Regions from separate parts of the Lysinibacillus sp. NPDC097868 genome, predicted to be linked through region 1. Evidence: riboswitches for the same ligand, from Rfam matches in the RefSeq annotation. Region 1 holds a riboswitch; each other region holds the start of a gene.
The links. Region 1 has a riboswitch for cobalamin ahead of ACIQXJ_RS06760 (ABC transporter substrate-binding protein). Riboswitches for the same ligand answer to the same signal wherever they lie in the genome.

Region 1 (3,266 bases):
GCTCTTGTTTAATCAACTTTTGCAACTGTAATAGGCATGTTTGTGCATCGAGAGTTTCTGTCAAATAGGCATCGAGTAGTTGTTCATCACGTTCAGCTAGCCACTCAGCAATGTGGCTCTGGACTTTATCTGCACGCAATGGATCGTCTATTAAAAGTACGTCGTTTGAACATTCATTTCGAAGCTGCATCATAACTCCATCTACATTAGCGCCTTCACGATCTATCTTATTAATAAAGAAGAAGGTTGGTACGTTGTATTGGCGTAGCAATTGCCACACGGTTTCAGTATGACCTTGTACACCCTCAGCAGCGCTTACGATAATAATGGCGTAATCCATTACACGAATGGCGCGTTCCATCTCTGGTGAAAAGTCGACATGCCCAGGTGTGTCGATTAGTGTGTATGTATCATCACCAATTTGCATCCGTCCTTGTTCCGCGAAAATGGTAATACCACGAGCTTGTTCGATAGTATGATTATCTAAAAAAGTATCTTGGTGATCGACTCTTCCGCGCGTTTGAATACTGTTCGTATGGAATAGTAGTTGTTCACAAAAGGTTGTCTTTCCTGCATCGACATGTGCGAGCACACCAATCGTTTTATACATAAAAAATCCTCATTTCTATTTTTCCTATATTCTTATTGTAACAGATAGTGCTAAAAAACATTTCAAGTAGAATAGTTCTCGTTTATGTTTGAATAGTGGTCGATTATTCATAATTATTAGTTATGGATTTTTTTGTGTGATTGAAAACAAAAATTACTTCTGCTAGGCTATTTTTATAACTTAATACTTCTATATATTGGTGCAAATGGTTTATATCATTTGCTTAAAAGGGAAATCGGTGTAAATCCGATGCTGTCCCGCAACTGTAAATGGGGAGTTTATACAACACAGTCACTGTAGTTTAACTATGGGAAGACGTATAAACGTTGAACCTAAGCCAGGATACCTGCCAATATATATTATTTTACTTAACACCACGAGGATGGGGATAGTGATTGGTTGAATAACCATTTTTTCACTATGTCGCCCTCTTGGAAACAAGAGGGTTTTTTGTGTCCATTTTGAAAGACCGTAGATTAAGCAGGAACCGTAGCATTAAACAGCAATTCATGTTTTTACTAGGAAATGAAACGTCAAGAAATGCTCGTGATCAGTAGCAAAGAAGTCATTGATTTCTTACTATAAAGATGAAAAATTACAAACTAAAGGAGAAACAAACATGAACAAATGGAAAGGCATGTGGCTAGTTCTTACAATTGCACTATTGAGCATTTTAGGTGCTTGTAGTGCAAAGGATGATTCAGAATCAGCTTCACAAAGTGAAAACATTGAACCAGCACAAGCAGAGGCAAAAGAAGTAACAATTGATAATAACGATACGACACAAGTTTATACAGAAGCTCCTAAAAAGGCGATTAGCTTAAATCAGCACGTCACAGAAATAATGCTAGCATTAGGTTTAGAAGATTCAATGGTTGGTACTGCCTATTTAGATGATAAAATTTATGAGCCTTTACAAGCAGCTTACGATAAAGTACCAGTGATAGCGGAGCAGTACCCGACAAAAGAACAAGTAATTGATAGTGAAGCGGATTTTTTATACGCTGGGTGGAAAAGTGGCTTTAGCGAAAAGGGTGTTGGTACACCAGAAGAGTTAGAAGCACTTGGTATTCACACATATTTACATACTTCTTCAAGTATTACAAAACCAACGTTGGAGGATATATTTACCGATATCCGGAATATTGCAAAAATCTTCCGCTTTGAAGACCGTGGAGAGGCATTAATTGAGCAGATGACAAAGGATGTTGATGCTGTTCGCGCAAAGTTGCCACAAGGTGAAAAAGAATTACGTGTTCTAGTTTACGATAGTGGGGACAAGGAAGTCTTTACAGCTGCACAAAACTTTATGGATGAACTTGTCACAGTTGCTGGCGGTAAAAACATTTTTGGCGATGTTGAATCGGGTTGGACAACGGTATCTAAAGAAGAAACAGTTGAACGCAACCCTGAAGTCATTGTCGTAATTGATTATGGTTCCCAAACTGCAGAAGACAAAATGAAATTCCTAAAAAGTGATCCAGCATTAAAAGAAACAGATGCTGTGAAAAATGAACGCTTTGTCATTTTACCACTTTCAGCAGCTTCAGAAGGGGTTCGTGCTGCAGAGGCTATTGAAATTTTAGCAAAAGGATTTTATCCTGAAAACTTTTAAATAATAATCGAAAGAGCTAGCAACTTGCTAGCTTTTTTTCATAAGGAGAACAAACAATGAATGCCTTTCGTTCCAATACACCAGATCGAACATTTGAAAAACTAAATACAAATGGGAATTTTACACGCCTTGCAGTAAGTCCAGGTATTATCAATAAGCATTATACACCAGCTCAATTTCAAAAAATTGCTGAGGTTGTAGGTGAAAGTGGCGCAATTAAATACTCGGCCTCCTATAGTATTCTTTTGACAGTCCCAACTATAAAATTGAATGAAATTATAAGCGAGCTTCAAGAAGAAGGCTTATATATTGCAAAGCAAGGTCCTATCGTAGCGATAAAAGCATGTGATTTTTGTGATGGAGGTAAAATGGAGGCTGCCGAAATAACAGAACAACTATACGAAGCTTTGCAGGAAGAAACGGTACCTTCTAGACTACGCTTAAATATTAATGGCTGTGCATCGGCTTGCTATAATGCTGTATATGATGATATTGGGCTTGTTTATCAAAAGGATAGCTTCGATGTTTACTTAGGCGCCGTGCCGATGGGGGCCAATGCAAAGGCAGGTACACTATTCGCTAAAAGGGTTTCAGTACAAAAAATAGAAAGCTTTCTACAACAAATTATCAGGCTTTATCAGAAACACGCCCGACCAAATGAACCTTTCCATAAATTTTATCGTAGAACAAATAGCGCTGAATATTGGCAAGCATTATAGAAAGAGTGATTTTCCGCCATTGATGATTTCTGCCTTTGGAGCGATGTCCTTATAAACAACTGAATGAAAGCAAAGAGGTAGCTCTAGCTAGCTCTTTTTTAATGGAAACAATAGATGACTAGGTAAGGATTTAGTTGTTAAAAATAATGTCTTTAAAGGGGGAGTTTTAGCGTAACGTTAGATTAAAATATTAAAAAATAGGGAATGATAAGGACGAAAATCTAAATGTAGGGGGGAAGGTATGACCATAATTAACAATCATAAAAATAAACAAGTTTATGTAAGCCGTAATTTATTGTCAGGGTTTCTATTTGGGATGGGG
Region 2 (3,266 bases), 930 kb from region 1:
CATTTCAAAAACAGTTCAAATTGATAACTGGCATATTACATATCGAAGTGGTCATGGGAAAGGTGACTGGCTAGGTCCAAATGTAAAAGATACGATTAATTCATTGCAAGGCGAGGGTGCTCAAGGTATCGTCACATGTGAGCTCCTTTCTCTATCAGCGGATATTGAGTCCTATTTTGAAGTCGGATATGAATGTCATAGATTATGTGAGGAACTTCAAGTTGAATTTGCCCAATCCGAGTTTCCGGGTGATAGCTATGATACCATTCAAGCTTTAGCTGCAATTGTGGAATCCTTTATTCCAGCTCATAACTGAGCTAGTTGGTATCTTTACATGTAGACTTTCTTAAATTAAATTGCCATCTGATGTCGAGATTTCATTGATGTCAGATGGCTATTCGTTTTTAATCAGAAAAGCAAACGAGTACAAAAGAACAAAGAAGGGTTAGATCGCTCTACAAAAATAGTATAAATGAAATCTAACAGACGGCAGATTCTTTTTAAAATCTTTTTTCTGGATAAAGTAAAAGAAATGTATGGTAGTAATAGGGCTTACGATAGTGGCTAAAATGGTTTAACAGATATAAACTTATATTAAGAAGTTTATATTATATATCATCTTCAGTTTAATATAGGCTGCAGTAGGTAGCATAATAATTCCTTGAGATTCTATGAATAGTCGTCATGTAAATCAAGCTATAATTCTTTGGAACTACTGACTATACTGTTTATTATGCTTAACTAGCTAGTTGTTTTCATTTATTAACAGTTTGTTAATCCTAAAGAATATAATGAAAAGTTACACTATAAAGAATTCACTTTTCTGGATTTACTTTTTACTTGAAGGATGGTACACTTAATTGTGTTCAATAACAATATATTGTGTTCGTTTTATGTAGGTACTACTATATGTAGTTTAATAGGGAAGTTCGGTATATCCGACGCTGTCCCCGCAACTGTTAAGCTGACGATGATTTAATCCACTGTGCATTGGTATGGGAAGGATATCAGAGAATGAAGCAAAGCCAGGAGACCTGCCTATAATAAAACAAATCAACCTTTCTTCGGGGAATAAGAAATGGGGACGTGACTATTATTTTGCTTTTTTACGTTTCTAACTTAGGCTGTCTCTCCCAAGAGATAGCCTTTTTATATTATGAAAAGAGGGAATTTAAAATGAAACTTTATACTAAAACTATATGCCCAAAATGTCTTTGGGTCAAATCGGAATTACAACGCGCAGGACTTGAGGCAGAAATTGTGAATATTGATCATGACGAACAAGCAAAGCAAAAAATTATGGACGCAGGCTTTTTAAGTGTGCCTGTTCTTGAAGTAAATGACACATTTATAGGAGATGTCAAAGAAATTGTTTCTCAAATTGAGATGATTGCAATATGATCGTTTATGCCAGTCGTACAGGTAATGTGCGAAGTATTGTTACTAAATTAGATGGTGAATCAATTGAAATATATGATGGATTATTGTTGACTGAGCCCTATCTTTTAATAACATACACAGACGGCTTAGGTGATATTCCTGCAAAAGTAGCCCGCTTCTTAGAGCAAAACAGGGAATTTTGCAAGGGAGTAGCTGTTAGTGGTAACAGTAATTTTGGGCACCATGTGTTTGGCGGAGCTGGTGAGAAAATTGCAGAAGCCTATCAGGTCCCCCTAGTATGTAAATTAGATTTACGGGGATATCAGGCTGATTATGAAGTCATACAAATGTTTTATGAAACGAGGGTGAAGGGATGAAAACATACTTAAAGCTTAATAATGAGGTGCTTAATCGCTATAGCACGACAGGTCAATTAGAGCTTGAAAAGGACCGTGAAGCAACACGCCGTTATTTTTTAGAATATGTAAATGTGCGTCTACGTTATTTTATTGATATTGAAGAAAAAATTCGCTATTTAGTTGAAGAGGGTTACTATGAGAAACAATTTATCGACATGTATGATATAGATTTTATTAAACATCTATACAAAAAAGCATACGATTACAATTTCCGCTTCCCTTCTTTTATGAGTGCGAGTAAATTTTATGATAGCTACGCAATGAAAAGTCGTGACGGAGAAGAAATTTTAGAAAAATATGAGGATCGTATTGTTATTATTGCTTTATATTTAGCACAAGGGAACACTGTCTTAGCAGAACGTTCTGTTGAGGCAATGATGGAAGCGTACCAACCAGCCACGCCAACCGCATTAAATAGTGGGAAAAAAGCACGTGGCGAATTAGTAAGCTGCTTTAAACTATCAATGGACGACTCAATGAATAGTATTGCTGAAAATATTGGTTATTGTTTGGAGCTATCACGCCTTGGCGGAGGCGTGGGGGTAAACTTAACAGATTTACGTCCATTAGGTGACCCAATTAAAGAAATTTTAAATCGTGCAAGTGGTGTTATCCCGGTTGCGAAACTTTTAGAAAATTCTTTTAGCTATTCGAACCAGCTTGGACAACGAAACGGCTCTGGCGTTGTCTATCTAAATATTTTCCACGCAGATATAGAAAATTTTATTTCATCGAAAAAGCCAAATGCGGATGATAAAATCCGTCTTGCAACGCTATCAACAGGTATTATTATTCCAAGTATTTTCTTTGAACTTATGAAACGTGATAAAGATATTGTGTTGTTTAGTCCATATGATATTTATAAAGAATATGGTAAACGGATGTCTGAAATCTCAATTACTGAGATGTATTACGAGTTATTAGATAACCCGAATATCCGTAAGATTAAACGCTTGAATGCGCGTAGACTTTATACAGAAGTGAAAAAAGCACAATTTGAATCAGGCTATCCTTTCGAAATTTTCGATGATAATGTCAACGATGTACACCCACTCAAAAATATAGGTCGTGTAAAAATGTCGAACCTATGTACAGAAATTCTACAAGTACAGGAAACAAGTATAATTACTGACCAAAATGAACCAAATGAATACGGGCTGGATGTATCGTGTAACCTAGGTTCAATTGATATTCATGCCGCAAGTAAAGTAAATGATTTTGGAACATTAGTTGATACCGCAATGCATTTATTAACGAATGTGTCGCAAATGACGAACATCACGAATGTACCGCCTGTAGCTAAAGCAAATAAGCTAATGCATTCGGTAGGGCTTGGTTGTATGAATTTGCATGGCCATCTTGTTACAGAAGGAATCATGTATGGTTCAAAGGATTCGATTGATTTTATGGATAGCTTTATGGAAGCGATGAACTATTATTCACTTAAATCATCTATGGAGATTGCTA
Region 3 (3,266 bases), 300 kb from region 1:
GCAGTACCTGTTTCTTGGTTCATTGCCCACGGTTCATTTTCTTCTCTTAAACGCTGATGTGGACGTAAAGGCTGTTTTTCTTCTCCAAGTGTATATTTGCGCTGATAGCCACGCGGTGTAATCATTTTATTGTCATAGAAAAATGTCGATGAATTTCCAATTATAACTGTAGTTAACATGCCGATATCATGCTCGAGCATCTCTGCTAAAGTTGTCATCGTTATCTCCTGACGATCTCGGTAGGCACTTTTCACTAGTCCTACAGGTGTATCCGGTGATCGATATTCTAGTAAAATCCGTTGTGCTTCTACAATCTGACGTGTACGGCGACCACTTTTTGGGTTATATAAAGCAATTACAAAATCAGCCATCGCCGCAGCTTCAACACGCTTTGCTATTAAATTCCAAGGTGTTAAATGATCACTTAAACTAATCGTGCAAGAATCATGCATAATCGGTGCGCCTAGCAAACTTGCACACGAATTAATAGCAGAGATCCCTGGTACAATTTCGACTTCAACCCCAGTCGCTTCCGTCCAACCAAGCTCAATTAGTACTTCATATACAAGTCCAGCCATCCCGTATACGCCTGAGTCACCACTCGAAATAACAGAAACGATATTTCCGGCCTCCGCTTGACGTACCGCTTCTTGTGCTCGTGACACTTCTTCAGTCATACCAGTACTAACAATCGACTTCGCACTTACTAAATCTTGAATGAGCTCCACATACGTTTTATAACCGATAATAAATTCACTTTGTTGCAATGCCTCTACAGCACGTGTCGTAATATGTTTGAAATCCCCAGGTCCAAAGCCTACAACAAAAATCTTTCCTTTTTGCGCCATTTTTTACCCCTCTTTCACCTTGTCGATGCCTTTAATGGCTGTTGTTTGCGGGGTACGTTGCAACGTACCTTCTGTCAGTGTAAAAACATGCTCACTATGTAAAGAATCATGGTTTAAATCTTGTACAAGTGTTCTACCATGCTCAACTGTTGGTACACGATACCAATTTCCCTGTGGATACGCGATCACAACACAAGCATCTTTACATCTGCCATTACAACGCGTTCTTGTCGTATGTATTTCCTTATCGAGTGCTAATTTCTCTATTTCGTCTCGAATTGCGAGCGTAATTTCCTCAGCCTCTTTTTTCATGCAACTACTACCATTACAAATAAAAAGATGGGTTTTCATGCCCTCTAAATTCCAAGTTGTCATTGTTTTTCTCCCCTCATTCTTCTTTTAGGAAAAAGAAAAAACCTTTACTCGATATCGAAGAGTAAAGGTTTTATAGAAGCCAAAATAAAAACGAATATATACGTATCCGCTCTCGCTTCACTTCTCCCTCCGAAAAGTTTGCATGTCATCAACTAAGCAGGTTTCCTGACTTAAGCTTCTTCTTACTTTCGCGCCTTCCCAAGTCTTCAGTGGCATTGCGATTTCATCAGCTATTACAGTAGCGGGGGCTGTACCGGGTTTACACCGATTTCCCTATTATCTCGAAGTATTTCGAGCACTTAATGATGGATTTATATTTAAATTTTGAAATGAAATGTTAATAAAACGAATATAAAACTGTTTCTATCATAGCCTATTATTTTTATACTTTTCAACATTTCTTTTTTATTTATTAGATTTTTAATAAAATTTCAACAAATATTTCATTGAAATTGATCGATTTTTCCTTACATTTATCTGAATTTTCTAGATTGTTATTCTTTTTAAAAAAACTTTTTACAAAAAAAGGATAGCTTCTGATTGGAAAAACATGTTACACTTCTTCGTGAAAACTCACAACTTCATCTTTTTTCGGTGCGAAGTGTATACATTTCGCTTAAAAGGGAAGCCGGTTCAAGTCCGGCGCGGTCCCGCCACTGTACTAGGGAATTTTATAGAAAATGTCACTGTCCATAGGACGGGAAGGCCTATAAAATGTTGAACTAAAGCCAGGAGACCTGCCGAGAAAATCGTGATCGTTTCAACCTACGAGGATAGGTGTGCGGCTTGGCAAATGACAATTCTATTTGCTTTTTCAGCTATGCACTTTTTCCGAAACGGAGAAGTGCTTTTTTATTGCGCACGCTACATTCGAAATTTACTGTTGAGGAGGAAAGGTATTGAAATTTTCTTTTTGGAAACTTAGTTATTTCTTAGTGGCTTTTTTACTAGTACCAAAACGAGCGTTTGCTATGCATATCATGGAAGGATTTTTGCCGATTGAATGGGCAATTTTTTGGTGGGTCATTTCGATTCCATTTATTATTTTAGGATTACGTTCTATTCGGAAAACAATTGATGAAAATCCTGAAACGAAAATGATATTAGGCTTATCGGGTGCATTTGCATTTGTCCTATCGGCACTGAAAATTCCATCAGTAACAGGAAGTTGCTCACATCCTACTGGCGTTGGTCTTGGTACAGTTCTTTTCGGACCATTAGCCATGAGTGTGATTGGAACAATCGTTTTATTATTCCAATCATTACTTTTAGCGCATGGTGGTATTACCACTTTAGGTGCGAATGCTTTCTCTATGGCAATTGTAGGACCAATTATTGCGTATTTTGTTTTTAAAGGTTCTCAAAAAATCGGTCTATCATTCTCTATTGCTGTCTTTTTTGCAGCGATGCTTGGGGACTTAGGTACATATGTTGTCACTTCAGTTCAATTAGCACTGGCTTTCCCTTCTGAAGTAGGAGGCTTTATGGCTTCATTCACAAAATTTGCAGGTATTTTTGCTTTAACGCAAATCCCTCTAGCAATTAGTGAAGGGATTTTAACAGTTATCGTTATGAATTTCTTAAAAAAATACAATGTGAGCGAATTAAAGGCACTACGTGTTTTCTCAGCAAAGGAGGCACATTAGGATGAAAAAGAATTTACTGCTACTAGCTGTCGTTGTACTTCTAGCAATCATCCCTCTTTTCGTACAAAAAGGTGCAGAATTCGGTGGTGCAGACGGAGAAGCTGAAGCTGCAATCGGTGAAATTAATGCAGAATATGAACCATGGTTTGAAAGCTTATGGGAGCCACCAAGTGGTGAAATCGAAAGCTTATTATTCGTATTACAAGCCGCGATTGGTGCTGGCTTTATTGGCTATTTCGTAGGTTATATGCGAGGCAAGCATAAGGAAGGTTAAGCGATGTTACTCATTGATAAGTATGCTTATATGAATAAACTAGCGTCCGTTCATCCGTTAGAAAAAATGACGTTTTCCTTGGGGTTACTGCTATTGTCGCTTATCGTGAGAGATGAACTTATT
Region 4 (3,266 bases), on a different contig from region 1:
GCTCGTGCACGGGCAGCACAGTTTTTATGTGCATTAGCAGCAAAAAGTGACCCGGAAGAGCGTGTTCTGGATGATTTTTTAAAAATTTGGGCAGTAACATATGATGAAAAAACAGTAACAGCAAGGCATGCTCTTCAAGCAATTTGGCAAATTGGGCTTGCTGGACAAGTTCAAAGGGATCTAATTGTTTCGTATTTAGCGAAAAGGTTCCAAACATGTATCGATGAAAAGCAACCATCGCGTATTCGATATGATATTATTGTCTCCTTCAAGAAGTTGTTTGATGCTACGAATGATCAAAACTTACTGGATATTGCAAAGAGATTAATAGATGAAGAGCAGGATATAAAATACAAAAAGAAATATAAAACAGCCATCCGTTAAAATAGCGAGATGGCTATTTTTATGCCCAAGTGTGTTGTTTTGAAGAAAGGAAAGTTATTGATTATAATGAAAATAGGAGGATGGATTCAGTGTTTTGTAGGTCTTATATACTGATGTGAGCTATGGTATAAGTGAGAGCTAGAAACTATCTATAAAAAGGAAACACGTAAATATGCAACTGTATATAGCATAATAACAGTATAATTTTGTAAATTAGAAAGGGTCGAGAAAATGGGGATTTATAATTATTTAGTGAAAAAACCTAACGGTGAAATTTTATCAATGGAGACGTATCGAGGAAAGACAATGTTAATCGTCAACACCGCCAACCAATGTGATTTTACATATCAGTTTGAAGATTTACAAAAAATGTATAATAAATACGACAAGGAGAATTTCGTTGTTTTAGGTTTCCCGTGTAATCAGTTTGGGCACCAGAACCCAGAAGATGGAGTGGAGACAACGAAACTTTGCCAAATTAACTACGGGGTAACTTTCCCGATTTTTGAACTAGTTCAGGTTAATGGAGAAAAGACCCATCCGTTATTCAATTATTTAAAGCATGAAGTAGATTTTCGTGAATTCGGAAAAGTGAATATGCAGGAGAAGATGTTAGCTGAAGCTATTATCCAAATTGCACCTAGCTTTTTAGATGGACGTAACATTCGTTGGAACTTTACGAAATTTTTAGTAGATAATCAAGGTAATACAGTTGAGCGCTTTGAACCAACAGATTCACAATTAGATATTGAACAAGCTATTGAAAAAATTTTATAGCTAGCTATTTTAATCAGAATTTTTAGGCTGGAATAACAAATAGCTGATCACTATGTAGAAATAGTGCTAAGTTTTGTATAAATATATTCGAATATTCCACAATCTCACAACTACTCTTTCAAATCAATATATGATAAACTGCTAATCAAGTGAATAATTCTTGCAGAATAATGGTGCTAACTTTAGCATAATCGGGAATTCGGTGTAAAACCGAAGCTGTTTCCGCAACTGTAAGTACAAGAATCATAAAAAATGCCACTGTCGAAAAGGGAAAGTCCCAAGATGGGAAGGTTTTATGATATCGCTACTGCATTGGGTAGTGAGCTGTACGAGCCAGGAGACCGACCTTTATTTAATGTATAAAAACTCTTCGGAAGCTAGGAGGATATACGGCAAATACATAGGCAATGTCGCGTGAGGCGGCACTATATATGCTATTTTCGTCGTTCCCTAGGGAGCGGCGTTTTTTTATGCACCTTAAAGCAAAATATGTTCATGAAAGAAAGAAGGGACTAAGTATGAAAAAAGATGCCCGTTATTCTTGCTACCCGTTCATGCGTGAAAAAATATCTACTGTAGATTTTGAGATTCGTACGGATAGTTTAACAACTCATGTCGGTGTAGCATTGACGGCTGTAAAAGCTGAAGAAGTTGAAGTAGTGGCGACAGATCTATTGACTATTTTGCCAATGGCCTACCATGTAAATGGCTCAGTACGTGGCAAATTAGCGGTAACGGAAGAAGATTTGTTATGGCTTAGCGATCGCTATGATTTTTATGTGGGGCATGTAAAGGAAGAAATTCAGAACTTTGTTTTACCACAAGGTACGGGTGCTGCAACTGCGCTTCATTTATGTCGTAGTGAGGCAAAAAAATCATACCGTGTTCTACATAAAGTTTCTGAGGAAAGAGAAGTACCAGCCATCCTTTTCGATTACTTAGGATTATTGGCTAATGTATTTTTTGTAATGGCTGTATACATGAATCAACAGGCTGGAATTGCTGAAATTCCGTTTATAAGCAAGTCATATCCGATGAAGAAAAAGAAGGAGAATGTGTAAAGTGAAGAAACTATTTAATTTCCAATGGCTTACCGTGTTAATGTTAGCACTTGTATTGACAGGGTGCGGCACAGCAAATGAAGCAAAAAAGGACGATACATCAAAAGCAGGACAACAAGCTGAGCAAACAGGCTACAAAGTGACAGATGATCGCGATGTAGAAGTAGCCTTTGATGCAGTACCAAAAACGGTTGTGTCATTACAACCGAGTAACACAGAAATCCTATTTGCACTAGGTGTTGGCGATAAAGTTATTGGTGCAACTGAATATGATACGTACCCTGAAGAAGCGAAAGATATTGAACGTGTTTCTGATTCTGTAACATTCAACACTGAGCGAATTGTAGCATTAAAGCCAGATGTTGTCATAGCTTATTCAACAGGCAATGCCGAAACATTAGATGCGCTAAAAGGTCTTGAAGATGCAGGCGTAAAAGTATTTGCTATTCAATCAGCAGCATCATTTGAAGATGTATATGGAGATATTCAACAAATTGCTGAAGTGATGGGCGTTAAAGATAAAGGTGAGCAATTAAACGAAAATATTAAAGCAAAAATCGCGGATGTGCAAGCAAAAGTAAAAGGTGTAGAAACACCTAAAAATGTTTACTTAGAAATTAGCCCTAAGCCAGATATTTATACAACAGCAGCTGGTACTTTCCAACAAGAGATTCTTGATGCAGCGAATGTGAACAATGTATTTGGTGATCAAACAGGATGGGTAAAAGTTTCTGAGGAAGATGTTATTGCGAAAAATCCTCAAGTTATTTTAACAACAGTAAACTATGTAGAAGACTCAGTAGGAGAAATCCTTGGGCGTGATGGATGGAATACAATTACTGCTATTCAAGATAAAGCAGTAAATTATATTGATACTGATATTTCAAATCGTCCCGGTCCACGTATTGGTGAAGCTGTTGAGATGGTAGCAAAAGCAGTCTATCCCGAATTATTTAAATAAATATAAATGGTGAAAGCCACTCATTAGAGCTTGTGCCAAAGAGATAAAGTGTTAGATTGACTGCGTTCAATCTAACACTTTTT

Region 2: linked by a shared signal. The riboswitch ahead of ACIQXJ_RS11455 (glutaredoxin family protein) and the one ahead of ACIQXJ_RS06760 (ABC transporter substrate-binding protein) in region 1 are both predicted to bind cobalamin.
Region 3: linked by a shared signal. The riboswitch ahead of ACIQXJ_RS05145 ((2Fe-2S) ferredoxin domain-containing protein) and the one ahead of ACIQXJ_RS06760 (ABC transporter substrate-binding protein) in region 1 are both predicted to bind cobalamin.
Region 4: linked by a shared signal. The riboswitch ahead of ACIQXJ_RS19900 (hypothetical protein) and the one ahead of ACIQXJ_RS06760 (ABC transporter substrate-binding protein) in region 1 are both predicted to bind cobalamin.

Annotation. Positions count from the first base shown of each region.
Region 1 covers NZ_JBIWBS010000001.1:1,375,733-1,378,998, forward strand. The annotation lists gene ACIQXJ_RS06755 (GTP-binding protein) at 1-610, opposite strand, end outside; cobalamin riboswitch at 791-978, shown strand; gene ACIQXJ_RS06760 (ABC transporter substrate-binding protein) at 1,230-2,225, shown strand; gene ACIQXJ_RS06765 (precorrin-3B methylase) at 2,282-2,944, shown strand; gene ACIQXJ_RS06770 (DUF2243 domain-containing protein) at 3,186-3,266, shown strand, end outside.
Region 2 covers NZ_JBIWBS010000001.1:2,308,178-2,311,443, reverse strand. The annotation lists gene ACIQXJ_RS11460 (ferrochelatase) at 1-316, shown strand, start outside; cobalamin riboswitch at 881-1,056, shown strand; gene ACIQXJ_RS11455 (glutaredoxin family protein) at 1,177-1,401, shown strand; gene nrdI (class Ib ribonucleoside-diphosphate reductase assembly flavoprotein NrdI) at 1,398-1,757, shown strand; gene nrdE (class 1b ribonucleoside-diphosphate reductase subunit alpha) at 1,754-3,266, shown strand, end outside.
Region 3 covers NZ_JBIWBS010000001.1:1,077,653-1,080,918, reverse strand. The annotation lists gene cobJ (precorrin-3B C(17)-methyltransferase) at 1-848, opposite strand, end outside; gene ACIQXJ_RS05145 ((2Fe-2S) ferredoxin domain-containing protein) at 852-1,223, opposite strand; cobalamin riboswitch at 1,362-1,541, opposite strand; cobalamin riboswitch at 1,799-1,982, shown strand; gene ACIQXJ_RS05140 (energy-coupling factor ABC transporter permease) at 2,123-2,869, shown strand; gene ACIQXJ_RS05135 (energy-coupling factor ABC transporter substrate-binding protein) at 2,871-3,143, shown strand; gene cbiQ (cobalt ECF transporter T component CbiQ) at 3,147-3,266, shown strand, end outside.
Region 4 covers NZ_JBIWBS010000004.1:160,650-163,915, forward strand. The annotation lists gene ACIQXJ_RS19890 (hypothetical protein) at 1-384, shown strand, start outside; gene ACIQXJ_RS19895 (glutathione peroxidase) at 616-1,161, shown strand; cobalamin riboswitch at 1,316-1,525, shown strand; gene ACIQXJ_RS19900 (hypothetical protein) at 1,680-2,222, shown strand; gene ACIQXJ_RS19905 (ABC transporter substrate-binding protein) at 2,224-3,183, shown strand.